DNA from 2 places in the Achromobacter sp. KK8 genome. Region 2 is predicted to be linked to the other one. Evidence: predicted binding sites of a transcription regulator. Region 2 holds the regulator's gene; the other holds the start of a gene.
What was found. The regulator FliA, encoded in region 2, starts transcription of late flagellar genes. The targets are predictions, from matches to a motif close to CTAAAGTTTNNNNNNNNNNNGCCGNTA.

Region 1: a site for FliA is predicted at 5,386-5,412, ahead of ACVN9Z_RS00550 (FlxA-like family protein). Genes of this name have one in related genera too.

The regions. Positions count from the first base shown of each region.
Region 1 covers NZ_CM135178.1:108,154-122,909, forward strand. Annotated here, with positions in the region: gene ACVN9Z_RS00525 (RlmE family RNA methyltransferase) at 1-356, opposite strand, end outside; gene ACVN9Z_RS00530 (YhbY family RNA-binding protein) at 375-977, shown strand; gene greA (transcription elongation factor GreA) at 1,102-1,578, opposite strand; gene ACVN9Z_RS00540 (methyl-accepting chemotaxis protein) at 2,276-3,895, shown strand; gene ACVN9Z_RS00545 (solute carrier family 23 protein) at 4,010-5,320, opposite strand; gene ACVN9Z_RS00550 (FlxA-like family protein) at 5,452-5,883, shown strand; gene ACVN9Z_RS00555 (ABC transporter substrate-binding protein) at 6,028-7,353, shown strand; gene ACVN9Z_RS00560 (ABC transporter permease) at 7,441-9,150, shown strand; gene ACVN9Z_RS00565 (ABC transporter ATP-binding protein) at 9,167-10,252, shown strand; gene ACVN9Z_RS00570 (LysR family transcriptional regulator) at 10,277-11,185, shown strand; gene ACVN9Z_RS00575 (histidine phosphatase family protein) at 11,235-11,879, shown strand; gene ACVN9Z_RS00580 (SDR family oxidoreductase) at 11,932-12,705, opposite strand; gene lpxO (lipid A hydroxylase LpxO) at 12,793-13,689, opposite strand; gene carB (carbamoyl-phosphate synthase large subunit) at 13,738-14,756, opposite strand, start outside.
Region 2 covers NZ_CM135178.1:4,087,775-4,102,530, reverse strand. Annotated here, with positions in the region: gene ACVN9Z_RS18995 (methyl-accepting chemotaxis protein) at 1-477, opposite strand, end outside; gene cheW (chemotaxis protein CheW) at 615-1,115, opposite strand; gene cheA (chemotaxis protein CheA) at 1,131-3,272, opposite strand; gene ACVN9Z_RS18980 (response regulator) at 3,302-3,682, opposite strand; gene motB (flagellar motor protein MotB) at 3,685-4,674, opposite strand; gene motA (flagellar motor stator protein MotA) at 4,686-5,555, opposite strand; gene flhC (flagellar transcriptional regulator FlhC) at 5,673-6,254, opposite strand; gene flhD (flagellar transcriptional regulator FlhD) at 6,286-6,609, opposite strand; gene ACVN9Z_RS18955 (RNA polymerase sigma factor FliA) at 7,041-7,802, shown strand; gene ACVN9Z_RS18950 (methyltransferase regulatory domain-containing protein) at 8,010-9,608, shown strand; gene ACVN9Z_RS18945 (flagellin N-terminal helical domain-containing protein) at 9,824-11,485, shown strand; gene ACVN9Z_RS18940 (hypothetical protein) at 11,887-12,759, shown strand; gene ACVN9Z_RS18935 (putative motility protein) at 12,873-13,067, shown strand; gene ACVN9Z_RS18930 (LysR family transcriptional regulator) at 13,194-14,102, opposite strand; gene ACVN9Z_RS18925 (SDR family oxidoreductase) at 14,274-14,756, opposite strand, start outside.

The DNA of each region.
Region 1 (14,756 bases), 2.4 Mb from region 2:
GCGCGCGATCCGACCATGTCTTCCAGTTGTTTCAAAATGTCATCCTCGCGGAAGTCGCCCTGGATGAATTCGACGCCCGCCACGGGCTCCATGGGCAGCATGTCGAGCGCGATGATGCGCCCGTCCACCACCCCGCCCGGCCCCGCCAGGCGCTCGCGCGCCACCTGCGACCAACTGCCGGGCGCCGAGCCTAGGTCGACCACCAGGTCGCCACGCCGCAACAGCTTCTCGGTATCGAGAATCTCGATCAGCTTGAAGGCGGCGCGGGCCCGGTAGCCCTTCTGTTGCGCCATCTTCACATAGGGATCGTTGATGTGCTGGTGAATCCAGTCTTTGGAGAATTTATTCTTGGCCATTACCGTACAATTCCACGCATGCCTATATTAGAACTTACCTCTCGTGAGCGTAGCGACCTTCGGTCCGCCGCCCACCCTCTGCGCCCCGTCGTCCTGATCGGCGACAACGGCCTGACCGAAGCCGTGCTCAAGGAAATCGACCTGGCACTCACTTCCCACGGCCTGATCAAGGTCCGGGCCGGCGGCGACGATCGCGAGGCCCGCGAGGCCATGCTGTCGACCATCTGCGACACGCTGTCCTGCGCCCCGGTGCACCACCTGGGCAAGACCCTGATCCTGTTCCGCCCGCTGGCCGGCAACATCAAGCCGCCCGTGCTGGCCGCCCTCGAGCCGGAACGCCCCGCCAAGCGCCGCGCCTCCGAGCCGCATACGCCCAAGAAGCTGGCCGCCGAGGGCAAGACCCTGGCCAAGCGCCCGCGCCGTTCCGAAACCGAAGAGCCCAAGCCCAAGACGCGCTTCGTGCCGCAGGACCAGCTCAACAAGAACGGCAAGCCGATGCGTCCCGGCACCAAGAAAACCACTTCCGGCAGCCACGGCATTCCGCGCCGCGCCGGCAGCGCGCTGAGCCTGCGGGCCGGGGCCCGCAGCGGCACCAGCCGCAAGTCGTCGCCCAAAAGATAGTACCGCCGGGCACAAAAACGGGCGCTTTACGCGCCCGGTCCACCATAGCGTTCCGCAATATTGCCGTGCCGGATATCCGGTGCGGGCTATGGTGTTTTGCTGATTTTACCGCTCAGAGCCAGCGTCAGATGTAACGCACGCTCAACACTTCATACTCACGAACGCCAGCCGGGGCCTTGACCTCGACCACGTCGCCTTCGCTCTTGCCGATCAGCGCGCGGGCCACGGGGCTCGACACGGAGATCAGGTTCGACTTGATGTCGGCTTCGACGTCGCCGACGATCTGGTACGTCACGCGATCGCCCGAATCCAGGTCCTCGATGTCGACGGTGGCGCCAAACACGGCGCGACCTTCGGCCTCGAGCGAGGTCGGATCGATCAGGTGGGCATTGGAAAGCGTGCCCTCAAGCTCGGCGATCCGGCCCTCGATGAAACCCTGGCGCTCGCGAGCCGCGTCGTACTCGGCGTTTTCCGACAGATCGCCCTGCGCGCGCGCTTCGGCGATAGCGTTGATGACGGCGGGACGTTCCACGGTTTTCAGCCGCTGGAGCTCTTCTTGCAAGCGCTCGGCCCCGCGCACGGTCAAAGGAATGGCAGACATGTCGTTTCCCAAACAAAAGTAGAAAACGCCCCCGACGGAGCGTTCTCGGTGTGAAGGTCTTGGACCTGACGCATGGGGCGCCGTCGGAAGCTGATACGTGACGGGCATCGCCAGGAGCGGAACGGCCAGGGGCGGGCAAAGCTGAACCCGATGGATCCCCTTGCGCCCGCTCGGGCCGGCCCGCCGGACGAATGCGGCAAGCTGCGACCAAAACAAAACCCCGGCTCGGGTCGGAACCGGGGCAATCAAGGTCATATTGTGGTCAAAGTCCGCGGGAATTGCAAGCCACCGGAGAAACCGGCGTTTTCGGCGCATTTCGCCGCCGTAACCCGCTAAAACCCGTCGTTTCCCAGCTACAACCCGCGTTGCGTAAAAGATACTGGGCGATAGGGATAAACCCGGCGGTAGCCGGGTTTATGTAAAAACGGCGGGTTGTATTCAATAAAAAAGGTATAACCGACAAACTGGCCCATTAATAACAATTAAATACATGCCGGTATTCGCCGGCATTTTTTCTGGTTCGCAGCGAAGGGACGCGCCGGCTGTTCATGGCCGCCGCGTAAATCGATTGATTGTGCGTGTTGCAGGTTGGGCGGACGCATCGCAGTCATCCGGCTCGACGTTCGTCCCTCCGCCGTGGCGCTTGCGGGCAAAGGCCCGCGCCTGGGGTGGAGCGCGTTCAAGAACGGGAGCTCCCATGCTGGAAAAAATGAAAGTCCGTACGGGCATGATGCTGGTGCTGTTCTTTTTCGTCATTACCCTGGCCCAGGCGTGCGGGCTGAGTTGGCGCAATGCGGAAAACAGTGTCCGGGAAATCGAGGACCTGAATAATGTGGCCGTGCATCAGGTCGACCCGCTATACGAGGCCAGCGGCGCCCTGCTGCGGGCGCGGCTGGCGCTCGGCGCCGGTATCGCCGACCTGCAGGCGGGCGCCGCCGACCAGGCCGCCACCGCCGAGTCCGCCGCCGCCAGCCAGCTGCAAGAGGCGCGCGAGCGGTTCACCCGCTATATGGCGGTGCCAAAGAGCGAACGCGGCCAGGAGCTGGCGCAGATTCTGCAAGGTCAGTTCAATGCCTATGTGGCAGTGCTGGACGAACTGGACGCCGCCCTCAAGGAACGCTCCGCGGCGCGCTACCAGCAGAGCGAGCCCCGGGTGCGCCAGGCCGATGCCGCTTTCGCCAAGGACATGCAGGTTTTCCTGACGCGGGTGCAGGAGCGCAGCGACGACGTGCTGGCACGCTCGCAGACCACTTATTCCACCGCAAGAATGTCCGCAATCGTGCTGCTGTCGGTGGCGCTGTTGTTGGCCGCGCTGTGCTGGGCCTTCATCCGGCGGGGCGTGCTGTTGCCGCTGCAGGACGCCGGCCGGCATTTCGATCGCATCGCCGCCGGCGACCTGACCCAGCGGGTCGAGGCCCGCTCCAATAATGAAATCGGCATGCTGTTCTCGGCGGTGCGACGCATGCAGGAAGGACTGACCCGCACGGTGACGGCCGTGCGCCAGGGAGTCGAGGAAATCAACATCGGCGCCGCGGAAATCGCCGCCGGCAACGCCAACCTGTCCACCCGCACCGAGGAGCAGGCCGCGGCGCTGGAGGAAACCGCGTCGACCATGGAAGAGCTGGCCACCACGGTAAAGCAGAACGCCGAGAACGCGGCCCAGGCCAACCAGCTGGCGGCGGTCAGCATGGAGGTGGCGCAACGTGGCGGCCACACGGTCGGCCAGGTGGTGGCCACCATGCAGGGAATTTCCGACAGCTCGCGGCGCATCGCCGACATCGTCTCGGTGATCGACGGCATCGCCTTCCAGACCAACATCCTGGCCCTGAATGCGGCGGTGGAGGCGGCCCGGGCGGGCGAACAGGGCAAGGGTTTCGCGGTGGTGGCGGGCGAAGTGCGCACGCTGGCGCAGCGCGCGGCGCAGGCGGCCAAGGAAATCAAGGCGCTGATCGAAACCTCGGTCGAGACGGTCGCGGCCGGCTCGGCCCAGGTATCGGCCGCCGGCCAGACGATGGAGGAAATCGTGACCTCGGTGCAGCGGGTGGCCGACATCATGGGCGAGATCTCCGCCGCATCGACGCAACAGGCGGGCGGCATCGATCAGGTCAGCCTGGCGGTCTCGCAGATGGACGAAGTGACGCAACAGAACGCCGCGCTGGTGGAACAGGCCTCGGCGGCCGCATCGGCGATGGAGGAGCAGGCCAGGCGCCTGGCCGAGGCGACCGCGGTATTCAAGACCCAGTCGGGCCAGGTGATCGAGGCGGCGCCGGTGCAGATGACCGGCCGGGCGCCGGCTTCGCGCTTGTCGCGCCCCTGAAAAGGCGCGGCGGGTTTCTGAATCCGGGGCGGCGCAGGCACGGCGGCGCCCCGGGCGGGATCGGGGCGGCCCATGGCCCCGGAACAGCGCATGGGCCGCCGCCCATGCCCCGTCCTATTTCTTGCGGCGCAACAGGGCGTAGAGAATGATGGCGCCGAAAGTCGCGGTACCGATGCCGCCCAGGGTGAAATTGCCCAGCTTGACGGTGAAGTCGCCCGCGCCCAGCACCAGCGTGACCGCGGCCACGATCAGGTTGCGGTTGTCGCTGAAATCGACCTGGTTGACCACCCAGATGCGGGCCCCGGCAATGGCGATCAGGCCGAACACCACCACCGACATGCCGCCCAGCACCGGCGCGGGAATGGTCTGGATCAGGGCCCCGAACTTGGGCGAGAACCCGAGCACGACGGCGATCAGCGCGGCGATCACGAATACCAGGGTCGAGTAGATGCGGGTCACGGCCATCACGCCGATGTTCTCGGCGTAGGTGGTGACGCCGGTGCCGCCGACCGCGCCCGAGACCATGGTGGCCACGCCGTCGCCGACGAAGGCGCGGCCCAGGTAGCGATCCAGGTCCTGGCCGGTCATGGCGCTGACCGCCTTGACGTGGCCCAGGTTCTCGGCGACCAGGATGATGGCCACCGGCACGATCAGGCCCATGGCCTCGGCCTTGAACACCGGCGCGGCGAAGTGCGGCAGGCCGAACCAGGCGGCGGCCGACACGGCCGAGAAGTCCATCGGCTTGCCCAGCCCCATGCCGTTGGCGAAGATCGCGTACACCACGCAGGCCAGGATCAGGCCGACCAGGATCAACAGGCGCTGCACCATGCCCTTGGTATAGACGGCGATGCCGCCCACGCACAGGATGGTGACGATCGCCATGGCGCTGTCGAAGCCCGAGGCGCCCATGGCGCCCTTGGCGGCGATGGGGGCCAGGTTCAGGCCGATCACCGCGACCACCGCGCCGGTCACGACCGGCGGCATCAGGGTGTCGATCCAGTTGGCGCCGCCGCCGGCGCGGCCGTTGGCGATCCAGACCAGCACGCCGATCAGCGTATAGGCCAGGCCGCAGGCGATGATGGCGCCCAGCGCCACGCCGATGTTGGCGTTGGCGCCGCCGCCGGCGTAACCGGTGACCGCGATGACGCCGCCGATGAAGGCGAAGCTGGACCCCAGGTAGCTGGGTACGCGCCCGCCCACGAACAGGAAGAAGATCAGCGTGCCGATGCCCGACATCAGGATGGCGACGTTGGGGTCGAAGCCCATCAGCAGCGGCGCCAGCACGGTGGAGCCGAACATCGCCACCACGTGCTGGGCGCCCATGGCCACGTTCTTGGGCCACGACAGGCGTTCATCGGGCGCGATGATGACGCCGGGCTCGGCGTCGTCCGCCAGGCGCCAGCGCGGAAAATAGGAATTGGACATGGATTCCCCGGGAGTGTTTGGTGTGAGCGGGCGCCAGTGTAAAGGGGGCCGGGAACGGGCGGCAACTTAAGTTCCCCGCCAGCATGCCGTATTAGTGGAAACCCCAGTCAAACCTCTCCCCGGAGACCTTCATGGCCATCGATTCCCTCAGCGGCACCTCGCGCATCGGCAGCATGGCCGACCTGTGGGCGCAGAAGATCCAGGCCAACAAGGAGGCCAGGGACGCCAAGGCTGGCGACCCGGGCGTCACCGTCACCCCCGACGGCAAGATCCGCGTCACCAACGCGGGCGCCATGAAGGTGGGCCAGGCCGAGGAAACGGAATCGTCCGAAAACGACGACCACTACACCCGCCAGATCAAGGAACTCCAGCGCCAGCTCAAGCGCGTCATGGAGCAGATCGAACGCGTGCGCGACAGCAATGCGTCGGCGGAGCAGAAGGCCACCCAGTTGCAGGCGCTGAACGCCCAGGCGATGCAGATCATGGGCATGATCCAACAGGTGATGGCCGAGCAGGCCAAGGCGATGGCCAAGGCAAACGGCGGCGTGTCGGCCACGGCCTAGATGGCCGGCCTGATCCGCGCGCTCACGCGGGTTCTCCCGAATGCCCGCAGGGCTGATGGCGCGCATCAAAATTTGTGATTGGACTGGCGGCGCATGCAGCCGCTAAGGTCTCCGGACAAATCGAAAAAACCACGGAGACAAACCATGCATGCAATGCGCACAGCCCTTGCAGGGGCGCTGCTGGCCGCCTGCGCCGCCCCCGCCCTGGCGGGCACCGTCACGGTGATCACGTCGTTCCCGAAAGACCTGACCCAGGCCTACAAGACCGCGTTCGAGAAGGCCAACCCCGGCATCACGCTGGAAATCCTCAACAAGAACACCGTGTCCGGCATCGCCTACGTGCGCGAGACGCCGGCCGGCCAGCGCCCGGAAGTGTTCTGGGCCAGCGCGCCGGACGCCTTCGAGGTGCTGGGACGCGACAAGCTGCTGGCCAAATCGGCGGACGTCGCCAACAAGGACGTGCCGGACAAGATCGGCAACTACCCCATCAACGACCCGGGCGGCATGTACCTGGGCCAGGCGCTGGCCGGCTACGGCATCGTCTACAACACGCGCTACATCGCGGCGCACAAGATCCCCGCCCCGGTCGAATGGAAGGACCTGCTGGCGCCACACTGGTTCGGCCACGTCGGCATCACTTCGCCGTCGCGCTCGGGCACCATGCACCTGACGGTCGAGACCATCCTGCAGGGCGAAGGCTGGGACGACGGCTGGAACACGCTGCTGCGCATGTCGGGCAACAGCAGCGCCGTGACCGAGCGCTCGTTCGGCGTGCCGGACGGCGTCAACAACGGCCAGTTCGGCGCGGGTCCGGTGATCGACTTCTTCGGCCTGTCGAGCAAATACTCGAAGTTCCCGGTGGAGTTCGTCTATCCCTCCGAGACCGCCATCGTGCCGGCCAACATCGCGCTGATCGACGGCGCCAGGAACGCCGAGGAAGGCAGGAAGTTCATCGCCTTCACGCTCAGCCAGGCCGGCCAGGAGCTGCTGCTGGAACCGAAGATCTCGCGCCTGCCGGTGCTGCCGTATTCGGCGCTGGCGGGCAAGGTGCCGCAGGGCTACCCCGACCCGGCCGAGATCGCGCGCCGCAGCAAGGTGCAGTTCAACGCCGACCTGTCGCAGACGCGCTACTACGTGGTGCAGTCGCTGTACGACCAGACCGTCACGTTCCGCCTGAAGGAATTGCAGGCGGCGACCAAGGCGATCTACGACGCCGAGGCCAAGCTCGGCGACAAGGGCAAGAGCGGCAAGCCGGCCGAACTGCTGGCGCAGGCCCGCAAGCTGGCCTGGGCACCGCTGGTCGATGGCAAGCAGGCCGCCGATCCCGAGTTCCTGAAGATCTTCAGCGGCAACAAGAAGGACGCCGCGGTCAACCAGCAGATCACCAAGCTGGAAGGCGAATGGAACGGCACGGCCAAGAGCAATTATGAGCAGGCCGTGAAGCTGGCGCGGGAAGCCGCGGCGCTGTAGGCCCGGCTCGCGCCGGACGGGGGGCTCGCCCCGTCCGGCCGCCGCCCCGCCGCGGACGGCCTGTCTTGAACCTTTACGGGAATCTCGATGAATCTTCCGGGCCATTCACGCCTGCCCGCCGGCCCCGTGCTGGCCGCGCTCCTGGTGCTGGGTTTCCTGGCGCTGTTCCTGGCCGTGCCGGTGGGCACGGTGTTCTACAGCGCCTTCGTCAATGCCGATGGCGGCTTCACCATCGGCCACTTCGGCGCGTTCTTCAACCAGCCGCTGATGCTGGAGGCGTTCTTCAACAGCCTCTACGTGGCGGGCTGGTCGGCGCTGCTGGCCTCGCTGATCGCGGTGCCGCTGGCGTACTTCACGGTGCGCTTCGATTTCCGCGGCGCGCTCATCATCCAGACGCTGGGCGTGCTGCCGCTGATCATGCCGCCCTTCGTCGGCGCGGTGGCGATGCAGCTGATTTTCGGACGTTCCGGCAGCGTCAACCTGCTGCTGAACGACTGGTTCGGCTTCACCATCCCGTTCATGGAAGGCCTGAACGGCGTCATCTTCGTCGAGGCGCTGCACTACTTCCCGTTCATCCTGATGAACCTGGTGGTGGCGCTGCGCAACATCGACGGCGCCATGGAGGAAGCGGCCTTCAACCTCGGCGCGCGCGGCTTCCGGCTGTTCCGCCGCGTGATCTTCCCGCTGGCGCTGCCGGGCTACGTGGCCGGCGCCTCGCTGGTGTTCGTGAAGGTGTTCGACGACCTGGGCACGCCACTGGTGCTGGGCACCACCAACATGCTGGCGCCGCAGGCCTATCTGCGCATCACGCAGGTGGGGCTGGAAGATCCGCTGGGCTATGTCATCAGCGTCATCATGATCGCTTTTTCGATCCTGGCGCTGTGGCTGTCGGCGCGCGTGCTCAAGGGGCGCGACTATTCCACCTTGCAAAAGGGCGGCAACTCGATCCAGAAGCGCAAGCTGCGGCCGGCCGAAAGCGTGCTGGCCTATGGCTGGATCGTCCTGGTGCTGCTGCTGGTCCTGTCGCCGCACATGGGCGTGCTGCTGCTGTCGCTGGCGAGCGTCTGGAGCTTCGCGCCGCTGCCGGACGGCTACACGTTGGCGCACTACGGCGCGGTGTTCAGCGAGTCGCAGGGCATGATCGCCAACACCCTGCTCTACTGCGGCCTGGCCGCGGGGGTGGACGTGATCCTGGGCACCGCCATCGCCTACCTGATGCTGCGCACCCGGCTGCCGGCGCGCCAATGGCTGGACTTCCTGGCCTCGGCGGCGCTGGCGATCCCGGGCATCGTGCTGGCGATCGGACTGCTGCGCACATTCCGCGGCGTGGAGATCCCGGGCACCGGCACGCTGCTGACCTCGTCGTGGATCATCATCATGATCGCGTACTCGGTACGGCGCCTGCCCTACGCCTTGCGTTCGTGCGTGGCCGCGCTGCAGCAGATCAACGTGTCGCTGGAGGAAGCGGCGCAATCATTGGGCGCCACGCGGCTGCGCACCATCCGGCGGGTGGTGGTACCGCTGATGGCGGGCGGCATGCTGGCCGGCTTCGTGACCAGCTTCGTGACGGCGGCGGTGGAGCTGTCGGCCACCATCATGCTGGTCACCAAGGACAGCCAGGCGCCGATGAGCTATGGCATCTATCTGTACATGCAGAGTGCGGCGGGCCGGGGTCCGGGCGCGGCGCTGGGCGTGCTGGCGGTGGCCGCGGTCGCGGTCGGCACGTATGTCTCGCACTTGCTGGTGGAACGCGCCCAGGCGCGCCAGCGCCCGGCGCGTCACGACGAGACGGCCTGAATCAAGGGGAATCGACATGAAGAAAGTCAGCGTTGAATGCCGCAACATCCGGCTGTCGTATGGCAAAACCGAAGTGCTCAAGGACGTCAACATCCACATCGAGCCGGGCGAGTTCTTCGCCCTGCTGGGGCCGTCGGGCTCGGGCAAGTCCACCCTGCTGCGCCTGATCGCGGGCTTCAACCGGCAGGACGCCGGCCAGTTGCTGGTGGACGGCAAGGACATCAGCGCCATCCCGCCCTGGAACCGCAACATCGGCATGGTGTTCCAGAACTACGCGTTGTGGCCGCACATGACGGTGTGGGACAACGTGGCGTTCGGGCTGGTCGAGCGCAAGCTGCCGCGCGAGCAGATCCGCGCCAAGGTCGAGGCCGCGCTGGAGCTGGTGGGCCTGTCGCAATACGCGCGCCGCCGCCCCAACCAACTGTCCGGCGGACAGCAGCAGCGCGTGGCGCTGGCGCGCACCATCGTGATCGAGCCGCAGGTGCTGCTGCTGGACGAGCCGCTGTCCAACCTGGACAAGAAGCTGCGGGTGCAGATGCGGCAGGACCTGCTGAGCCTGCAGCGGCGGCTGGGCATCACCACCATCTTCGTCACCCACGACCAGGAAGAGGCCATGACCACCGCCGACCGCATGGCGGTGCTGGACCACGGCGTGGTCCAGCAGATCGGCGCGCCCAGCACGCTGTTCGACTACCCGGTGAACCGCTTCGTGGCCAACTTCGTCGGCACCATGAACGTGCTGGAGGGCGAGGTGCGCGAGCGCACCAGCGGCAGCGTGGTGCTGGCGGTGGAAGGCGTGGGCGACCTGCACCTGCCGCTGGCGGCCGAAGCGCCGGCGGCGCAGCGCCTGGCGGCGAGCTTCCGGCCGCACACGGTGCAGATCGAAATGGCCGACGGGCTGGGCGACGCGCGCTATGTGTGGCTGCCGGGCGTGGTGGAAAGCAGCGAGTTCCTGGGCGAGTTCACCCGCTACCAGGTGCAGATCGGCGAACAGCGCCTGACGGCCGACCAGTCGCACCTGGCGGGGCTGTCGCCGTTCCCGGTGGGCGCGCCGGTGTCGATCGGGCTGGAGCCGACGCAAGTACGGCTGCTTGCCGCCTGAGCCGGCTTCCCCTACAAAGGCGGCATGGAAATCTATCAGATCCGCGCCTTCGTCACCGTCGCCCGCCTGGGCAACCTGACGCGGGCCGCCGAAGCGCTGTCGCTGACCCAACCCGCCGTCACCGCGCAGATCAAGGCGCTGGAACAGAGCCTGGGCGTGGCGTTGTTCGACCGCAGCGGCGGACGGCTGGCCCTGGCCAAGGCCGGTGAGATGCTGCTGCCCACGGCCGAATCGCTGCTGGTGCTGGGCGCGCAATTCAAGTCCGAGGCGCAGCAACTGCAAGGCAGCCTGCAGGGCGTGGTGGAACTGGGCCTGCCCAGCGAGAAGCCCGACTTCTTGCGGCTGGGCGAGCTGGCGGCGGCCATCACGCAGCGGCTGCCGCTGATCGAACTGAAGACGCAGATCCAGCCCACCGCCGTGCTGGCCGAGCAGGTCAGCACCGGCCGGCTGCCGGCGGCGTTGACCATCGCCGCGCACCCGCCGCGCGGCGTGCTGTGGCTGCCGCTGCGCAGCGTGCGCTACCGCATCGCGCTGCCGACCGAACATGCCGCCGTGCTCAAGCGCGGCGGCTGGCGCGAGGTGGCGCAATTGCCGTGGCTGGACGGCCCCGCCGGCAGCCACACCCACCTGCTGTTGCGCGACATGTTCGAGCGCCACGGCCTCTCGCCGCGCATCGCCATGCAGAACGACGACCAGGCCAACCTGGAGGCGCTGGTGCGGGCCGGCGCCGGTTGCGCGCTGCTGCGCGAGGAAACCGCGCTGGCCGGCGCGGCCTCGGGCGATTTCATGGTGTGGGGCCAGGCGCGAGCCGATGCCACGCTGGGTTTCATCCTGCCCTACGAACGCGCTAGCGAGCCCGCGCTGGTCGCGTTAAGCTCGGTGATTCAAGCCATCTGGAAGCCGCGCGCGCCAGTCGCGCCCGAGCCGCTCTGAGCCGGGTCGGTCCGCCACCCGCGCCCTTCCCCACCGTATCGACACCGCAATGACTGAAATCTGGTTCATCCGCCACGGCGAAACCGACTGGAACCGCCAGCGCCGCCTGCAGGGCTGGCAAGACATCCCCTTGAACGAATTCGGCCGCAACCAGGCCGGTTTGCTGGCCTCGCGCCTGCGTGAAGACGCCCGCAGCACGCCGATCCACGCCATCTACAGCAGCGACCTGCAACGCGCCCATGCCACCGCTACGCCGGTGTCGGAACAGCTGGACCTGCGCGTGCGGGTCGAGCCCGGCATCCGCGAACGCGGCTTCGGCGTGCTCGAAGGGCTGGACCTGGAACGCATCGACGCGCTGGCGCCGGAAGCCGCGGCCGCCTGGCGCAGCCGCGATCCGCTGCGCGCGCTGGACGGCGGCGAAACGCTGGGCCAGTTCCAGTCGCGCGTCATCTCCACGGTGGATGAAGTGGCCAGCCGCCATGACGGCGAACGCATCCTGATGTTCACCCACGGCGGCGTGCTGGACATCATCTGGCGCCATGCCAGCGGCGTGCCGTTGAATGCGCCGCGCGACGCGGCATTGCTGAACGTCAGCATCAACCGGGTCGGCGTGCGCGGCCGCCAGTGGCAAGTGCTGGATTGGGGCGACGTGGGCCACGTGGCCGCCGAGGTCGGCGACGACGTCGTGCCGTGACGGCCGGCGCCAGGGTGTCGTCCTGACGCCCTGGCCGCTGTCGCCCTGCGGCTCAGCCGGCTTTGTCCGCCTTGCGCGGCTTGCGCGGCGCGTTGCGCGCCAGCCGGTCGTAGACCGCGTTGGGCAGCAGGCGCATCAGTTTCGCCACCACGCCCATCTGCCAGGGAATCACCGTGTACGTGGTGCCGCGCCCAATCGCCGCCTGGGCGCGCTGCGCGAACTTGTCGGCGTCCATCAGGAACGGCATCTTGTACGGATTGTGCGCCGTCATCGCGGTCTTGATGTAGCCCGGCGCGATGGTGACGACACGGATGCCGTCGCCCGCCAGTTCCAGCCGCAGGCTTTCGCAGTAGGTCACCACCGCCGACTTGGAGGCGCTGTAGGCGCCCGCGCCCGGTAGCCCGCGCACGCCGGCGACGCTGGCGATGCCGACCAGCCGGCCGCCGCCCGTCGCGCGCATCGGCTCGACGAAGGGTTCGAAGGTCGCCACGGTCGCCAGCAGGTTGGTATCGACGATGGCCTTGAAGACCTCATAGTCCTCGTGATGCCCGGTCAGGGTGCCGGCGCTGATGCCGGCGCTGGCGATGACCACGTCCACCCGCCCCTGGCAGAAGGCGATGAAATCCTGTGCGGCGGCATGCAGCGCCTGGCGGTCGCGCACGTCCACGGCGTAGCAGCGATGCTGGCCGGGCAGGCTGTCGGCCAGTTCCCGCAGCGCGTCTTCGCGCCGGCCCAGCAGGCCGAGCGTGGCGCCGCTGGCGGCGTAGCGTCGTGCCAGGGCGCGGCCCAGGCCGCTGCTGGCGCCGGTGATGAAAACCCTGTCCATGAAGGTGGCCCCGGTCGGATGTAAAAAAGCGGAGCCTCCCGGATGAGAGGCTCCGCCCGCTATGCTACAGGAACGCTGGCGCCGGGTTTACAGGAAGATGAGCGCGAAGATCGCCGCCACCAGCGCCCACTTAGACAGGTAGTACAGCGGCTTGCTCTTTTTCTTGAGCGCCTTGCCGAAGCGGCGCACGGCGTAGACCGCGCCGAAGATGCGGTTGATGCCGCCGGTGGCGTCGCCTTCCTGGTTGGGCGCGGCGGCCGCGCGCAGCAGGAAACCGCCGACCACGCGATTGAACGCCTGGGCCCAGCGATAGCGCATGGGCCGCTCGACGTCCGCGAACAGGATGATCCGGTTCTGGTCGGTCTTGTTTTCGGCGTAATGGATGAAGGTCTCGTCGAACACGACCGCCTCGCCGTCGCGCCAGTAGTATTCCTGGCCGTCGACGTTGATGTAGCAGTCGGGGTTGTTCGGCGTGATCAGGCCCATGTGGAAACGCAGCGAACCGGCGTAGGGATCACGGTGCCGCGGCAGCCGGCTGCCCGGCGGCAGCGAGGCGAACATGGCGGCCTTGATGGTCGGGATGCCCGCCAGCAGCTTGGTGGTCACCGGGCAAAGCGCCTCGGCCGACGGATGGTCGGCGTCGTACCACTTCAGGTAGAAGCGCTTCCAGCCCGTCTTGAAGAACGAGTTGAAGCCCGCGTCGTTGTACTTATCCGAGGCCTTGATGTGGCCGTCGCCATAAAGGTTGACGGCCTCGGCCCGGATTTCGTCGCAGCGGTCCAGCAAGACCTTCAGTTCCGGGAACTGGTCCAGGTCGAGATAGGGCTTGTTGGGCACGCTGGAGAATGCGTACATGAAGCAGTTCAGCGGCGCGGTGAAGGTGGAATGATCCAACGCCTGCCGCGAGAACCGGTGTCGTACGCGGCCACGGTAGTGAACTACCGTGGCGCACACGATGAATAACGCCAGAATGAACCACTTCATTCTTTTGTCCTCAATTCACTTGAGACGCGCCCCCTGCGCGCCCAAGCGTTATTTGTCCAATAAAGACGCGTGAAGTTCCTGCAGCGGGTAAACCTGCAGGCCGAGGCCCTGGCGCAGATACTGCATGCCCTCGACGGCCGCGCGGGCGCCCGCGATGGTCGTGAAGAAGGTCACGCGCGCCGCCAGCGCCTGGGTGCGGATGGTGCGCGAGTCGGCGATGGCGTTGCGGCGTTCCTCGACAGTGTTGATGACCAGCGAGATCTCGCCGTTCTTGACCATGTCGACGATGTGCGGACGGCCTTCGGTGACCTTGTTGACCAACTGCACCGGGATGCCGGCCGCTTCGATCTCGGCGGCGGTGCCGCGGGTTGCCACCAGCTTGAAGCCCAGGGCGTGCAAGCCGCGCGCCACTTCCACGGCGCGGGGCTTGTCCTGGTTCTTGACGCTGATGAACACCGTGCCGGATTCCGGCAGGCGCACGCCGGCGGCCAGCTGCGACTTGACGAAGGCTTCGCCGAAGCTGGTGCCCACGCCCATGACTTCGCCGGTCGACTTCATTTCCGGGCCGAGGATGGTGTCCACGCCCGGGAACTTCACGAACGGGAACACGGCTTCCTTGACCGAGAAGTAAGGCGGCACGACTTCGCGGGTGATGCCCTGGGCCGCCAGCGTCTGGCCGGCCATGGCGCGCGCGGCGATCTTGGCCAGTTGCAGGCCGGTGGCCTTGGACACGTAGGGCACCGTGCGCGAGGCGCGCGGGTTCACTTCCAGCACGTAGACATCGCCGCCCTGGATGGCGAACTGCACGTTCATCAGGCCGCTGACGTTCAGGGCCTTGGCCATCATGGAGGTCTGGCGCTTGATCTCGGCGATGACGTCGGCCGACAGCGAGTACGGCGGCAGGCTGCAGGCGGAGTCGCCCGAGTGCACGCCGGCCTGCTCGATGTGTTCCATGACGCCGCCGATGAAGACGGTTTCGCCATCGGCCAGGCAGTCCACGTCCACTTCGGTGGCGTTGTTCAGGAAGCGGTCCAGCAGCACGGGCGAGTCATTGCTGACCTTCACGG
Region 2 (14,756 bases):
GTCGGCCTTTTCCAGCGCCGCCGTCAGCGGCAACAGGCCTTGCTGGACCAGCGCGCCGTAGGACTCCTCGACTTCCTTGAGCGAGTCGGCCGCCTCGGCCGGCTTGGGCAAGGTCTTGAAATAATCGAACTCGGCCTGGCCCTTGTTCTGCGACGCCTTGGCCCGCTCGAGCAGCCCGGCGGCCTCGCTCGACAGGCCCTGGGCCAGCAGCGTCGGCTGGCCGACGCTGCGCACGATATCGGCGTAGTTGGCCGACGCCGCGCGCCCCAGCCCGTTCAGGCTGTCCTTGTAGCTGGACACGACGCGGCCGAGCGCGTCGTTCAGTTCTTGCGATTGCTTGATTTCCGCCAGTGTCGTGTTGCTGATACGCAACGACAGCACGCCCAGCGCCGCTCCAATCACCAACATGAATGAGAAAAACGCCAGCACCCACAACAGGCTGCTGCGTATCGTCATGTTCGCGAAAAACTTGCGCATCACAAGCACCACTCCAGACAGAAATCGTTAACAAAAGCGCCATATCGAATCCAATATGGCGCGCCCATCTTCCTGGGGTGCGCAGCCGCCATGGCCTCTCGCCTGGCCGGCCGCGCGCCCGGACCCCGCAGCTCCGATCAGGAGGCGACCTTCTCCACCAGGGCCATTTCATCGCTGGTCATCATCTTTTCGATGTCGACCAGGATCAGCATGCGTTCGTCGACCGTGCCCAGGCCGGTCAGGTATTCGGTGGACAGGGTGGCGCCGAACTCCGGCGCCGGACGGATCTGGCCGGCGTTGAGCATCAGCACGTCAGACACGCCGTCGACCACGATGCCGACCACGCGGCGATCGAGGTTGAGGATGATGACGACGGTCTGCTCGTTGTATTCGACGCTGCCCAGGTTGAACTTGATGCGCAGGTCCACGATCGGCACGATGATGCCGCGCAGGTTGGTCACGCCCTTGATGAACGGCGGAACATTGGCGATACGGGTCACCGTGTCGGCGTCGTAGCCGCGGATTTCCTGCACCTTCAGGATGTCGATGCCGTACTCTTCATCGCCCAGCGTGAACACCAGGAACTCGTTGCCGACATCTTCATTGCGCGCGGCTTGCGCTTGCGGTTTGGCTGCCATGGGGCTATTTCTCCATCAATTCAGAATGGCTTCGGGCTGCGACCAACGCTCGCGGTTGGCGCGCGCAAGCGCAAATACGTCGACGATCAGCGCCACGCTGCCATCGCCCAGGATGGTGGCGGCGGAGATGCCGGGGACCTTGCGGTAATTCGACTCGAGATTCTTGACCACCACCTGGTGCTGACCAATCAGGTGATCCACCAATAGTGCAAAGCGGCGGTCCTCGGCCTGCATGATGACGGCAATGGCCTGCGTGGGATCGGTCTGCGCATCGCTGACCGAGAACACGCGATGCATTTCCACCAGCGGCAGGTATTCGCCGCGCACGTGCATGACGCGCTCGTTGCCGGCCACCGAGTAGATCTGGTCGTTGGTCGGCTGCAGCGATTCGGTCACGTGGTTCAGGGGCAGGATGAAGGTTTCCTCGCCCACCCGCACCGACATGCCGTCCAGGATCGCCAGCGTCAGCGGCAGCACGATGCGCGTGGTGGTGCCATTGCCCGGCTCGCACGAGAGCTGCACGTGGCCGCCCATGTCCTGGATGTTCCGGCGCACCACGTCCATGCCGACACCGCGGCCGGAAATGTCGGTGACCTTTTCAGCCGTGGAGAAGCCCGGCGCGAAGATCAGCTGCCAGATTTCGTCGTCGGGGGAATTCTCGTTGACCGGCAAGCCCTGGGCCATGGCCTTCTTGAGGATCTTCTCGCGGTTCAGGCCGGCGCCGTCGTCACTGACCTCGATCACGATGTTGCCGCCGTTGTGCTGGGCCGACAGCACCAGTTGGCCGACCGGGTCCTTGCCGGCGGCGACACGCTTCTCGGGCGTCTCGATACCGTGGTCCAGGCTGTTGCGCACCAGGTGCGTCAACGGGTCGATGATGCGTTCGATCAGGCTCTTGTCCAGTTCGGTGGCGCGGCCGTAGGTCTGCAGTTCGATCTGCTTGCCCATCTTGCCGGCGATGTCGCGCACCAGGCGGGGGAAGCGGCTGAACACGTAGTCCATGGGCATCATGCGGATGGACATGACGGCTTCCTGCAGGTCGCGCGCGTTGCGCTCGAGCTGCTCCATGCCGTTGAGCAGACGGTCGTGCAGCACCGGATCCAGCGTCGACGCGGTCTGCGCCAGCATGGCCTGGGTGATGACCAGCTCGCCCACCAGGTTGATGACCTGGTCGACCTTTTCCACGCCCACGCGGATCGAGGTGGACTCCTTGTCGGCGTGGGCCGGTGCGGCGGCGGCGCGGCTGGTGCGCGCGGCCTGCGAGATGGCCTCGGCGGCGGCGGCGGACTCGGCCACGGCGGGCGCGGCCGCGACCGGCGCGGCCTCGGGTGCCGCGGCGACCGGCGCAGCGGCCACGGCGGGCGCCGCCGCGGCAGGTTCGTCCGCGGCGGCCGGAGGCGCTTCGCGCGCAATGCTGAGCTGGTCGGCGTCGACGATGAAGCAGCAGACAGCCTCGATGTCATCCGGGGTGCAGGTGCTGTCGACCCAGACGGTCAGCACGCCGTTGGCGCGCTCGCTGGCCTTGACCTGCCCCAGGTTGCCCATTTCCTCGAGCAGCGAGGCTGCGTCCTTGTCGGACACCTTGGTGATGCGCACGCGCAGCGGCAGGCCGGCGGTGTCGGCGGACTCGGCCACCGGAGCTGCCTCGGCCACGGGCGCGGGCGTCGCCACCGGCTCGGGTTCGGGCGCGACCTGCGCCACCGGAGCAGGCGCGGGGGTGGGGGCCGGCGCCGGCGCGGACGCCGCGGCGGGGTCCTTGTGCTCCAGGGCGAGCTGTCTCAACACCGCGCAGATACGCTCAAACACGGCTTCATCGGGCTCTTCGGAGGCCCGGTAGGCATCCAGTTGGCTTTTGAGCACGTCTTTCGTTTCCAAGAAAATATCAATCATGTCCGTGCGCAGCGCCATTTCGCCGCGACGGATCGCATCCAGCAGGTTTTCAAGCAGGTGGGTGGTGCCCGCCAGCTGGTTGAAACAGCCGAACGTCGCCGCGCCGCCCTTGATGGAGTGCGCCGCGCGGAAGATGGCATTGAGCTGTTCGATGTCGGGCGCGCCCACGTCGAGCTCGAGCAGAAGCTGCTCCATTTGCGCGAGCAGCTCGTCCGCCTCGTCGAAAAAGGTCTCGTAAAACTGACTGAGGTCCAATCCAGAACTCATGACCCGTACGCCTTCATAAATGAACTCGCCTATGCGCCGGACTGCTCGTCGAGCAGTTCAGACGCCAATTCCACCAGCACATCGGGATCGACCGGCTTCGAGAGCCAGCCGCATACGCCCAGATCCCGCGCGGCCATCTTGCTGTCCACGTCGTCCTCGGTGGTCAACACCAGCACCGGCACATCCAGGTACTGTTCCTGTTCGCGCAGGCCCTGGATCAGCTGCAGTCCGCCCATCACGGGCATGTTCCAGTCGCTCACCACCAGGTCGACGGGATGGCTTTTCGCCACTTCCAGCGCCTCCTGGCCGTTGCCGGCCGTCAACACCTTCCATCCCGCGCCCGTCAGCGTGGCCTGGACGATCATTCGCATCGTCGCCGAATCGTCCGCCACCAAAATCGTTGCCGCCATTGCTATCGAGCCCCTTCGGCCGCCGGCGTCGCCGCCGGTTCGCCTTGCTTGGTTGCCGTCGTGGCCTGGGCGGCGGCATTCACCGCCTCCACGGCCGTCCCAACCTCGCGGGCATCCTTGGCGCTGACGTCCGCGGCCGCGGCGTTCTCGTTTTCGATGCGCCGCTGGGTGCTCTGATTGAGCACCACCAGGCTGATACGTCTATTAACGGCCGCATACGGATCATCTTTAACCAGGCTCATGCTCGATGACAGGCCCTGGATGCGCATGACCTTGCTTTCGTTCATGCCGCCGGCCACCAGTTCCTGGCGCGAGGCATTGGCACGATCGGCCGAGAGTTCCCAGTTGCTGTAGGCGCGTTCACCGCGCGCATACTGCGACGCGTCGGTGTGGCCCGAGATGCTGACCTTGTTGGGCAACTCGTTCAGAACCGGCCCCAATTCCCGCAGGATGTCGCGCATGTACGGCTGCACTTCGGCGCGGCCGGTGGCGAACATGGGGCGGTTCTGGTTGTCGATGATCTGGATCCGCAGGCCTTCGGTGGTCATGTCGATCAGCAATTGGGGCCGGAAGCTTTTCAGCACCGGACTGTTCTCGATGACGTTTTCCAGCCGCTTCTTGAGGTTTTCCAGCCGATGCTGGTCGCGCCGCTCGGCGTCGCCCTTGGGCTGGGCCTCGACCCGGTTGCCCTGGGCGCGGCGCTCGTCGCCGTCGTTGCGCAGGGGGTCGCGTCCGCCGCCGGGAACCGCGCTGGTCTCGGCCGAGCTGCTGGGGCCGCCGGTCAGCGCCACGCGCAGGGGCATGCGGAAGTACTCGGCAATGCCCTTCAGTTCCTCGCGCGGCACGATGCTGATCAGCCACATCACCAGGAAGAACGCCATCATCGCCGTGATGAAGTCGGCGTAGGCGATCTTCCAGCTGCCGCCGTGGTGCCCGCCGCCGTGGACCTTCTTGCGGCGGATCACCACACGGTGGTTGTTTACCGTGCTCATGGCCCGCTCCGTCAGGCCTTGGCGGTGGACTTGGTCTGCCGGACGTGCTCTTCCAGCTCACCGAAAGTCGGACGCACCGACGAGTACAGCACCTTGCGGCCGAATTCCACCGCCAGCTGGGGCGGATAGCCGTTCATGCTGGCCAACAGCGTGGTCTTGATGCATTCCAGCACCTTCATGGCCTCGTCGGTGCGGCGCTCGATGCGCGAGGCCAGCGGGCCGACGAAGCCGTAGGCCAGCAGGATGCCCAGGAAGGTGCCGACCATGGCCTTGGAGATCAGGTCGCCGAGAATCGCGGGCGGCTGGTCCACGGCGGCCAGCGCCTTGATCACGCCCAGCACCGCGGCCACGATACCGAACGCGGGCAGGCCGTCGGCCATCTGCCGGATCATGCTGGCAGGCACTTCACGTTCGTGGCGGTAGGTTTCGATTTCCTCGTCCATGAGCGTTTCGATCTCGAACGAGCTCATGTTGCCGCTGATCATGATGCGCAGGTAGTCCGTGATGAACTCCATGAGCTTCTCGTCCTTGGCGATGCGCGGATACTCGCTGAAGATCGGACTGGAGGCCGGATCCTCGATGTGCGATTCGATCGCCATCAGGCCTTCGCGGCGCGCCTTGTTCAGCAACACGTACAGGAGCGCCATGAGCTCCATGTAGACGTCCTTGCCGTAGCGCGAGCTTTTCAGCGTGTCGGGCAGTGCCTTCTTGACGAGCATCAGCGATTTCTTGCTGTTGCCGGCCAGGAAGGCGCCGAAGGCCGCGCCGAAGATCAGCGTCAACTCGAACGGCTGGTAGAGCGCGCCCATGTGGCCGCCCAGCGCTACGAAGCTGCCGATGACCGACACGATCACCACTAGAAAACCGATAACAATCAACACATCAGGCCCCTGCCAACGAAGTCTAAAACCGGCGTCAATGATCCCCTGTTCCCCCCGTCCCAAAAAGGCGGGTTACGGGGAGTTTTCCAGGGCTTTTGATGTATTTGGACGCGCCGCTCAGGAACGGGCGGCGTCTACGGCTGGCACGGATCGGCTGCCCGCGCGCGCCTTGGCGGCGGCGCGGGTCTTGCCGGCCCGGGGTGGCGGACGGCAGATCGCGCACACGAAATCCGACTGGGGATCATGCGCATGCGCGATGAAATGCCCACCGCACTGGCGGCAGGCGGAAAGTTGCAACATGCCGCTGTCGAAAAATCGCACCAGCATCCAGGCGCGGGTGAAACTGAGCACCGGCTCGGCCGATTCGGCGTTGTCGACGCCGGCGTTCTCGAGATACAAGCGGTAGGCGTCGATGATGGCGCGGATACCCTTGCTGCTGGTACGCGCGTTCAGGAACGAATACACGTTGTAGAACAACGACGAATGAATGTTCGGCAACCAGGTCATGAACCAGTCGACCGAAAAAGGCAGCATGCCCTTCGGTGGCGAGCAGCCGCGGATTTCGCGGTAGAGACGGGCCAGGCGGTCATGGCTGAGGCTGGTTTCCGCCTCCAGCACCTGCAGCCGCGCGCCCAGGGTGATCATGGAGCTGGCTAGCAGGATGTCATCCGCTTCCTGCGAAACGCTCTTGGTGGCCATTGCACGTATCCGAGTGGGAGTCGACCGGCCGTCAGGCCAGTTCTTCAACAGGTTGCTTGGCCAGCAGGATCGTCGCGTGCGCTTGCTGCAGCGCACCACCCAGCACGTCGTGCGTCAGGGCAGACAGCAGGCTGTAGTCATCGAAACGGAAGCGGCACAGGAGCGAGCTGGAGCTGGCCAGCTTCACCAGCTGGGCCGGAGAAAGACGCATCAGGATATCGGCAACCTCGTTGCTGAAACCCAGGCGGAACATCGATGCAGCATAGTCATCGCGCAGCATGCGCTGCGCGAGAAGTAGATAGGACAGATTCACTTCACGGATATCTGCCAGCAAAGAATTTTCGACTTGTTGCACGCCCGACTCCCTATTCCCTATCCCACCGAAGGGGCTTGATAACCAAAAGCATTTGGCAACATCTGTTGCACCCTGCCCGCTGCATCCTGTTTTAATGCGAAATGTATCATTTGTTCGCAATTTAAGTAAAATTTACCACAGGTCATGTCATTTTCTATGACTTATATGACAAATCTTTGTTGATATTGCGCAACTTGAGACTTTAGATACACCTTGACATAGAAAGTCCTCACAAATGTACGTCAATTTGGCAAATAAGCATTCAAAACGTTGCGTGCTTTAAGGAATGAAATACCGTCTTTTACCGACAATGACACCTTGCCGATGACAGAATCTTGCTAGCTTTAGCGCAGCCGCGCGTTTGTCGACAATGTCGCAAATTGACAACAACCGACAATGCGTCACGATGGACACCGCCTGACACTCCCGCAATGCCCCACGCAGATGACAGCTTGGTCGAATATGCCCCGCTAGTGCGGAAGCTGGCCCTGCAATTGCTCGCCCGGCTGCCCGCCAGCGTCGAACTGGACGACCTGATCCAGGCCGGCATGATCGGCCTGCTGGACGCCGTGCGGCGTTACCAGGAAACGGCCGACGCGCAGTTCGAGACCTACGCCACCACCCGCATCCGCGGCGCCATGCTCGATGAGCTGCGCGGCCAGGATTGGCTGCCGCGCAGCGTGCGCGCCAAGGCCCGCAAGATCGAACAGGCCATCCAGTCGCTGGAACAGCGACTGATGCGCGCGCCCACGGAAGCCGAGATCGCCCAGCAGATGGAGATCCCGCTGAACGAATATCAGACGCTTCTGCACGACGCGCAGGGTGTGCAGATCGTCCACTACGAGGATTTCGCGACCGAACCCGATACGGGCTCGGGCTCCGGCCAGTCCGACTGGACCGCCACGCTGAACCACGGCGCGGCCAGCGGCAATCCGCTCGATTCCCTGCTGGCCGGTGATTTCCGCCAGGCGCTGATCCACGCCATCGACTCGCTGCCCGACCGCGAGAAGCTGTTGTTGTCGTTGTGCTACGAGCAAGGCCTGAACCTGAAGGAAATCGGCGCGATCATGAACGTGACCGAGGCCCGCGTCTGCCAGCTGCGCTCGCAGGCCACCGCCCGCATCCGCGCCAAGCTGCGCGAACAGGCCTGGCAGGACCTGCCCCAGGAAGGGCAGATCGCGCAGATCATCTGAGGCCGCGCACGTTCGTGCTGCCGTGGCCCGTACAAGTCCGGGACCAGTCTGGATCGAACTCCGACCCGACGAAACCCGGGATCTTTCCGCCCTTTTTCAAGCCTTCCGCATCCACCATCGGCTGATAGGCTGTCGCCTGCACAATGCCTTTGCCTACGCGCGCGACCAAGCGGCCAAAGTTGCGGCCGCCTCGACACGGACTCCAAGATGACCGAACCCGATCTGTTGAACCAGGCGATTTCCGACGCCTACGACGAAACGCCCTACCTTTCCAACGCCTTGCTCCAAACCGCGCCAGGCCACCTGCGGGCGGTAGCGCGTCTGTATGGATTGGATTCGGCGCCGCTGGCGGGCGCCCGCGTCCTGGAATTGGGCTGCGCCGCCGGCGGCAACCTGATCCCGTTCGCCGTGGCCCACCCGAACGCGCAGGTCATCGGCATCGACCTGTCACCGGAACAGGTCAACGCGGGACGCGAAGTGGTGGAAAAACTCGGCCTGCGCAACCTGGACCTGCGGGCCTTGAGCATCACCGATATTGACGACAGCCTGGGCAAGTTCGACTACATCATCTGCCATGGCGTCTTCAGCTGGGTGCCGCCTGTCGTGCGCGAGGCCATCCTGCGCGTCTGCCGCGACAACCTGGCGCCCGAGGGCATCGCCTTCATCAGCTACAACGTCTACCCCGGCTGGAAAACGTCGGATATCTTGCGCGACGCCATGCAGCTCAACAGTTTCTCGGCCACCACGCCAGCGGAAAAGCTGAAGAAGGCCAAGGAAATGCTGGGCCTGCTCCAACATGGGCTATCAACCAATAACCTGATGCGCGAGGCGATCAGCAAGGCCGCACACACCCTGAGCCAGCAGCCGGATCATTATCTTTTCCACGAATACCTGGAAATGATCAATTCGCCCTGCTATTTCCTGGAGTTCATCGCCAGCATCCAGCAAGCCGGCCTGGCTTATGTCAGCGATGTCCAGCCCGAAGGCTCGTTCCCCTCCAGCTACGGCGAGGCCACGGCGAACGCGCTCGCCGCCATGTCCGGCGATGCCGATCGCGTCATGCGCGAGCAATATCTGGATTTCGCGGTGGGCCGGCCATTCCGCCAGAGTCTGCTGGTCCATGCCGAGCGTGCCGACCAGATCCTGGAACGGCCCGAAGCCAGCCACTTCTCTTCCATGCTGCTCTCCGCCCAACTGCGGCCGGATGCGGAACGCGATCGGGCCCAACCAGGCCGCCGGCATTTCCGCACGCCCGGCAACGCCGGCCTGGCGACGCAGGATCCATCGCTGGTCGCGCTGATCGAGGTGCTGCAGGAACACTGGCCCGCTCCGATTGCGTTCGAACAAGCCCAACGCGTCGTCGCAAGCCACTCGCCCCATACCGGCGACGCCCTGGAACACGCCACGTTGTTGCATCTGATTACGCTGTTCAACTGCGGCGGGCTGCGTTACCGATGCGAGCCGATCGGCTATGGCAACGATTCGACCAAACCCCGACTCATCCCCGGCGCCCGGGAATTGATCACCGCCAGCAGCGAGAAAGCGCTGCAGGTGGGCCTGTACAACCTTTGGCATCAACACGTGAACCTGAGTATCGACCCGGCCACCCGCTACGTTGCCACCTTGCTGGACGGATCCCGGACCCAGGCCGAAATGCGCACGCAACTGCGTGACGCCCTCACTGCCGGCCACATTCCTCATCCGGACGGCCGGGCGCTCAAGGGTGCCCGCAATGCCGATCCGATTGCCCAGGAACTGCTGGTACGCATCTTGGCCGCGTTTCGGTCGAGCGGCTTTCTGCTCTGACCCCCAGCTCTCCACCCCCGCCGGGATTAGCCTGGCCCGGCGGGGAAATGAAAAAAAGCGAAAACTCAAAAAAACTCCTAAAGATTGTTTTTGGCCTGCCGTAATCCTGGCAACGGAGAAATTCGAGGACGCAAGGATTCGGATTCTTCCCGTTACAACGATGGGCGGCCCCGCTGCCCGGTTTGAAGAAGCCTTTCTCTCTTGGGAGCCTGAACATGGCTGCAGTTATCAACACCAACTACTTGTCGCTGGTTGCTCAGAACAACCTGAACAAGTCGCAATCCGCCCTGGGTACCGCCATCGAGCGTCTGTCGTCCGGCCTGCGCATCAACAGCGCCAAGGATGACGCCGCCGGTATGGCCATTGCCAACCGCTTCACCGCGAACGTCAAGGGCCTGACCCAAGCCGCGCGCAACGCCAACGACGGCATCTCGCTGGCCCAGACGACGGAAGGCGCCGCCTCCGAAATCAACACCCACCTGCAGCGCGTTCGCGAACTGTCGGTGCAGGCCGCCAACGGCAGCTACTCGCAAGAGCAGCTCAACTCGATGCAGGACGAAATCAACCAGCGTCTGTCGGACATCGACCGCATCTCGCAACAAACCGACTTCAACGGCGTGAAGGTCCTGTCGGGCAACGCCAAGCCGCTGACGCTGCAAGTCGGCGCCAACGACGGTGAAACCATCACCCTGAACCTGACCGAAATCAGCGTCAAGACGCTGGGCCTGGACGGCTTCAACGTGAACGGCAAGGGCGTGACGCAAAACCGCACCGCCACCGTGTCCGACCTGCAAGCTGCTGGCGGCGTCCCCGCCGGTAACGACTGGACCGTGACCACGAACCACGCTGCCGCCACTGCCGAGCAAGCTTTCGGCAAGCTGGAAAACGGCAATACCGTCGTTGTGGGCGGCACGACCTACACGTACGATGCCGCCAACGGCAACTTCACGTTCCAGAACAAGACCGCTGACGCCGCCGCCCTGACCAAGCTGGCCACGTCGCTGACCCCGGCCACCGGCACCGCCACCGGCACCTACGCCAACAACGCCTCGGCCTCGACGACCTTCGAAGTCGACGCGACCGGCAACCTGACCATCGGTGGCAAGGCTGCGTACCTGGCCGCCACCGGCGAACTGTCGACCAACAACCCCGGCGGCGGCGCGCAAGCTACGCTGAACGACGTCCTGACGGCCACCAGCAAGGCAGCCGTGGGCGGCGCCAGCGTGTCGATCGGCGGCAAGACGTTCAACAGCAGCGGCACCGCCGGCGTCGTCACGTACACCGACACGGTCGCCAAGGACGCCCTGCTGGCCACGTTCAAGGCCGGCGCCGCTGGCAGCGAGATCAATCTGGGTCAAGGTATCACCGCCGCGAAGCTGACCTTCACCACCGGCACGTCGACCGACACGTGGGTTGACGCTTCGGGCAGCTTCACCCGCACCCAGAAGTACGACACGACCTACACCGTCGACCCCAACACGGGCAAGGCCACGGTCAAGAGCGGCACGGGCACCGGCGACTACGCTCCGAAGGTCGGCGCTACCGCCTACGTCAACGCCTCGGGCAAGCTGACCACGGAAACGACCAGCAAGGGCGACAAGACGACCGATCCGCTGAAGACGCTGGACGCCGCCTTCACCAAGCTGGACAAGCTGACGGGCGAACTGGGCGCTGTGCAGAACCGCCTGGAATCGACCATCGCCAACCTGAACAACGTCGTGAACAACCTGTCGTCGGCCCGCTCGCGCATTCAAGACGCGGACTACGCCACGGAAGTGTCGAACATGTCGAAGGCTCAGATCCTGCAACAGGCTGGCACCTCGGTTCTGGCGCAAGCCAACCAAGTGCCGCAAACCGTTCTGTCGCTGCTGCGTTAATCACGCCGCAACGCCTGACGGTTGGGCAAGGCGGGCCGCAAGGCACGCCCTGCCCGCCTCCCGCGCCGGGTGCCTCGCACCCGGCCGCACAACAAGCCGGCGCAAGCCGGCTTGTTTGCATTTACGCCTCCCCAAGGTCCCGCCCCAAGGCCGGCGGCAACGCGCCATCGGGCCGCGGTTTGCACGCTTTCGGCGCTTCATTCCCCGCACCTCCTTCGTCCCGGCCGCGCTTGCGCCGTTGCCCGCGCGCGTGGATTGCCGCTGCGCACCGGGCCCGCGAATCGCCCGGATTTCCAAGCGATCGTGGAAGGTGGCTTTTTGCCACCTTCTCGCTTTTTTGAGACACGCCACGGGCCTTCATAATTGCCCTCGCACGCTTTTGTATCTATATTTTTCGTAATATGACCACCACGCCTCCCGATCCACTCGCTACGCGGCATGACGGCACCACGGATCAAGACGACCAGGCGCCGGTGGACCCCCACACCCAGCGCCTGCGCGAAGAGAACCGCGCCTTGCGCGAACTGCTGGCCGCGCAGGTCCAGGCTTCGATCCCGCGCCCTCCCGGCCCGCTCAAGCGGCTGGGCTGGTGGCTGATCAGCGCGCCCGGCGCCGCCCTGGTCGGCTGGCGCAGCCTGCTGGGGCGTGAAGACGCCACGCCGATCACCGGCAAACGGGTGGGCTACGCCACGCTGACGGTGCTCTACACCCTGGCGATCTATGGCGCGCTGGTGCTGCTGGTGGTTTCCTGGAGCACGCCCGATGCCGGGCGCACGGGCGCATCCGCCGCCGGTCCGGTGCGCGTACCCCTGGGCGCGCCGCCGGGCGTGGGACCGGAGGCCGCCCGGCCGTCGGACCCGCGCTCGCCCGCGGCTCCCATTGCGCCGCGCACCGCCGATGCGCCCCCGCCGCAGCCGGGCGCCACGGACAGCGTCCCCCCTTCCGCCGCGCCGTCGCCTGACGACGCCGCGCCGACGCCGCACACCCAGGGCCAGTCCGCCGCGAGCGCGGCGCCCGCCGCAGCCGCCATCCCCGCCCGCGAAGGCGCCGCTCCGCACGCGGACAGCCCCGCCATGCCCAAGCCCACGTTGCGCATCACCGAGATCCCCGCCGAGAATCCGCATGCCTGGGTCGACAACCTGAAAGCCGAACTGGCGCGCTGCGCCACGCTGGGTTTTTTCGAACGCCCCGATTGCGCCTGGGCGGCGCGCAAGCAGTATTGCGGCCCGAACCAGGGCTGGGGCGCCGTCAAGGAATGTCCGGCCCAACCCTGACCCTGCGCAATCTTCGTCCGAGAATTTCACCGCGAGACGTTGAAGTACGCAATAATCACGCATAATCCATCTGTCCCGGACGCCGTCCGGCAAGCCTCACAGGACTCCCCACCATGGATCTTTCCGTCAGCAACACCGTGAACACCGGCCTGGCCATGCGTGATGCGCAGCTGATGCAGGAAGTCCAGGCCCGCGTCACCAAGAAAGCCATCAACGCCCAGGCCGACACGGTCGCCACGCTGATGCAGTCCCTGCCGGTCGTCGCCATCGACGGCAAGATCGGCACCCGCATCAATACCCAGGCATAAATCGCCCTGGCGCGCGGCAACGATTGCCGCGCTCCCTTCGCTTTGGCGCGCTCTTCGTGCGCCGCCCTTTCGTGCAGCCTTTTCGCGCCGCCCTTTCGCCTCCCCTGTCAGCCCCGGCTCACGCCGTCAGGCCTCCAGGTGCCTGCGCATCAATTCCTCGAACCACTCCAGGAACACCGCCAACCGGCGCGAACGCTGCCGCCGGTGCGGATACAGCAATGCCACCGGCATGGGCGCGGCGCGATGCGCCGGCATGACTTCCACCAATTCGCCCGCTTCCAGCAGGTCCTGCACGTCGAAGCGCGGAATCTGGATCAGCCCCAGGCCCGCCAGGCAGCAGGCGATATAGCTTTCGGCGTTGTTCACCACCACCCGGCTGGGCACCGCGATGAGCCGGCGGCCGCCGTCGTCGGCCACCACCTCCCAGGGTAGTTCGCGCCCCGTGGTGGGCGAGGCGTAGCCCACCATCCAATGCCCCGCCGGCAATTCGTCCGGCGCATGGGGCACGCCCTGGTCGCGCAGATAGGCGGGACTGGCGCAATTGACCAGGCCGATATTGCCCAGCGGCCGCGACACCAGGCTGCTGTCGTGCAGCGCGCCGACGCGCACCGCGCAGTCGACGCCTTCCTGGATCAGGTCGATGGCGCGGTCGCTGGACCCCAGCGCCAGTTGCAACCGGGGGTGGCGCCGCAGCAGGCCCGGCAGCGCCGGCGCCACCAGGCGGCGCGCGATGCGGCTGGGCACGTCGACGTTGAGCCGGCCGGACACCTGGCGCTGGCTTTGCTGGAACAGGTGGTCGATGTCCTCGACTTCGGACAGCAGCGGCCGCAAGCGCTCCAGCAACTGGGCGCCATCGGCGGTCAGGCGCACCTGGCGCGTGGTCCGGTGCAGCAGTCGCGCGCCAAGTTGCGCTTCCAGCTGCTGGACGGCGGCCGAGACGGAAGCGCGCGGCAGTTCCAGCGCGTTGGCGGCCTTGATGAAACTGCCCATCTCCGCCACTTGCGCGAAGACGCGATACTGTTCGAACCTGTCCATGCTCCCCCGGTTTGCGGCAGTGCCGGCGGCACCCCGCCGCCCGTGACAGCATAGCCGCTCCGGCAGCCGTCGCGGGCATCCGACGGCGGCTTCGCCCAGCACGCGTCGCCCAGCACGCGTCGCCAGGCACGCTCCAAACCGGCGCGTAAGCGGCGGCCCGGGGCTCGATGGTTACTTGGTGGTGTAGCCGCCGTTGATCAGGATGGTCTGGCCAGTGATCCACCAACCGTCGCTGACCAGGTGGCGGATGAACGGCACCACGTCCTCGATGTCGGTCAGGCCGGTCTTGGAGAACGGCGACAGCGCGGCGGCGGTCTTGTGGTACGCCACCGCGTCGGCGCCTTCGGCCGGATAGAAGAACGGCGTATCCATCGGGCCCGGCCCGACCGCCGTGACCGAAATGCCGCGCGCGCCGAACTCCTTGGAGGCCGCGCGGGTGTAGTGCTCGACCGGCGCCTTGGTGCCGGCATAGGCGGCGTAGAACGGCGTGAACGCGCCCAGCAGCGAGGTCACCAGGGTGCAGACCTTGCCGTTGTCGTTGACGTGGCGGCCAGCCTCTTTCAGGAAGAAGAAGGCCGTCTTGGCGTTGACCGCGCTCATCTCGTCGTACTCGGCCTCGCTGATCTCGGTCAGCGGCTTCTTCAAGACCTTGCC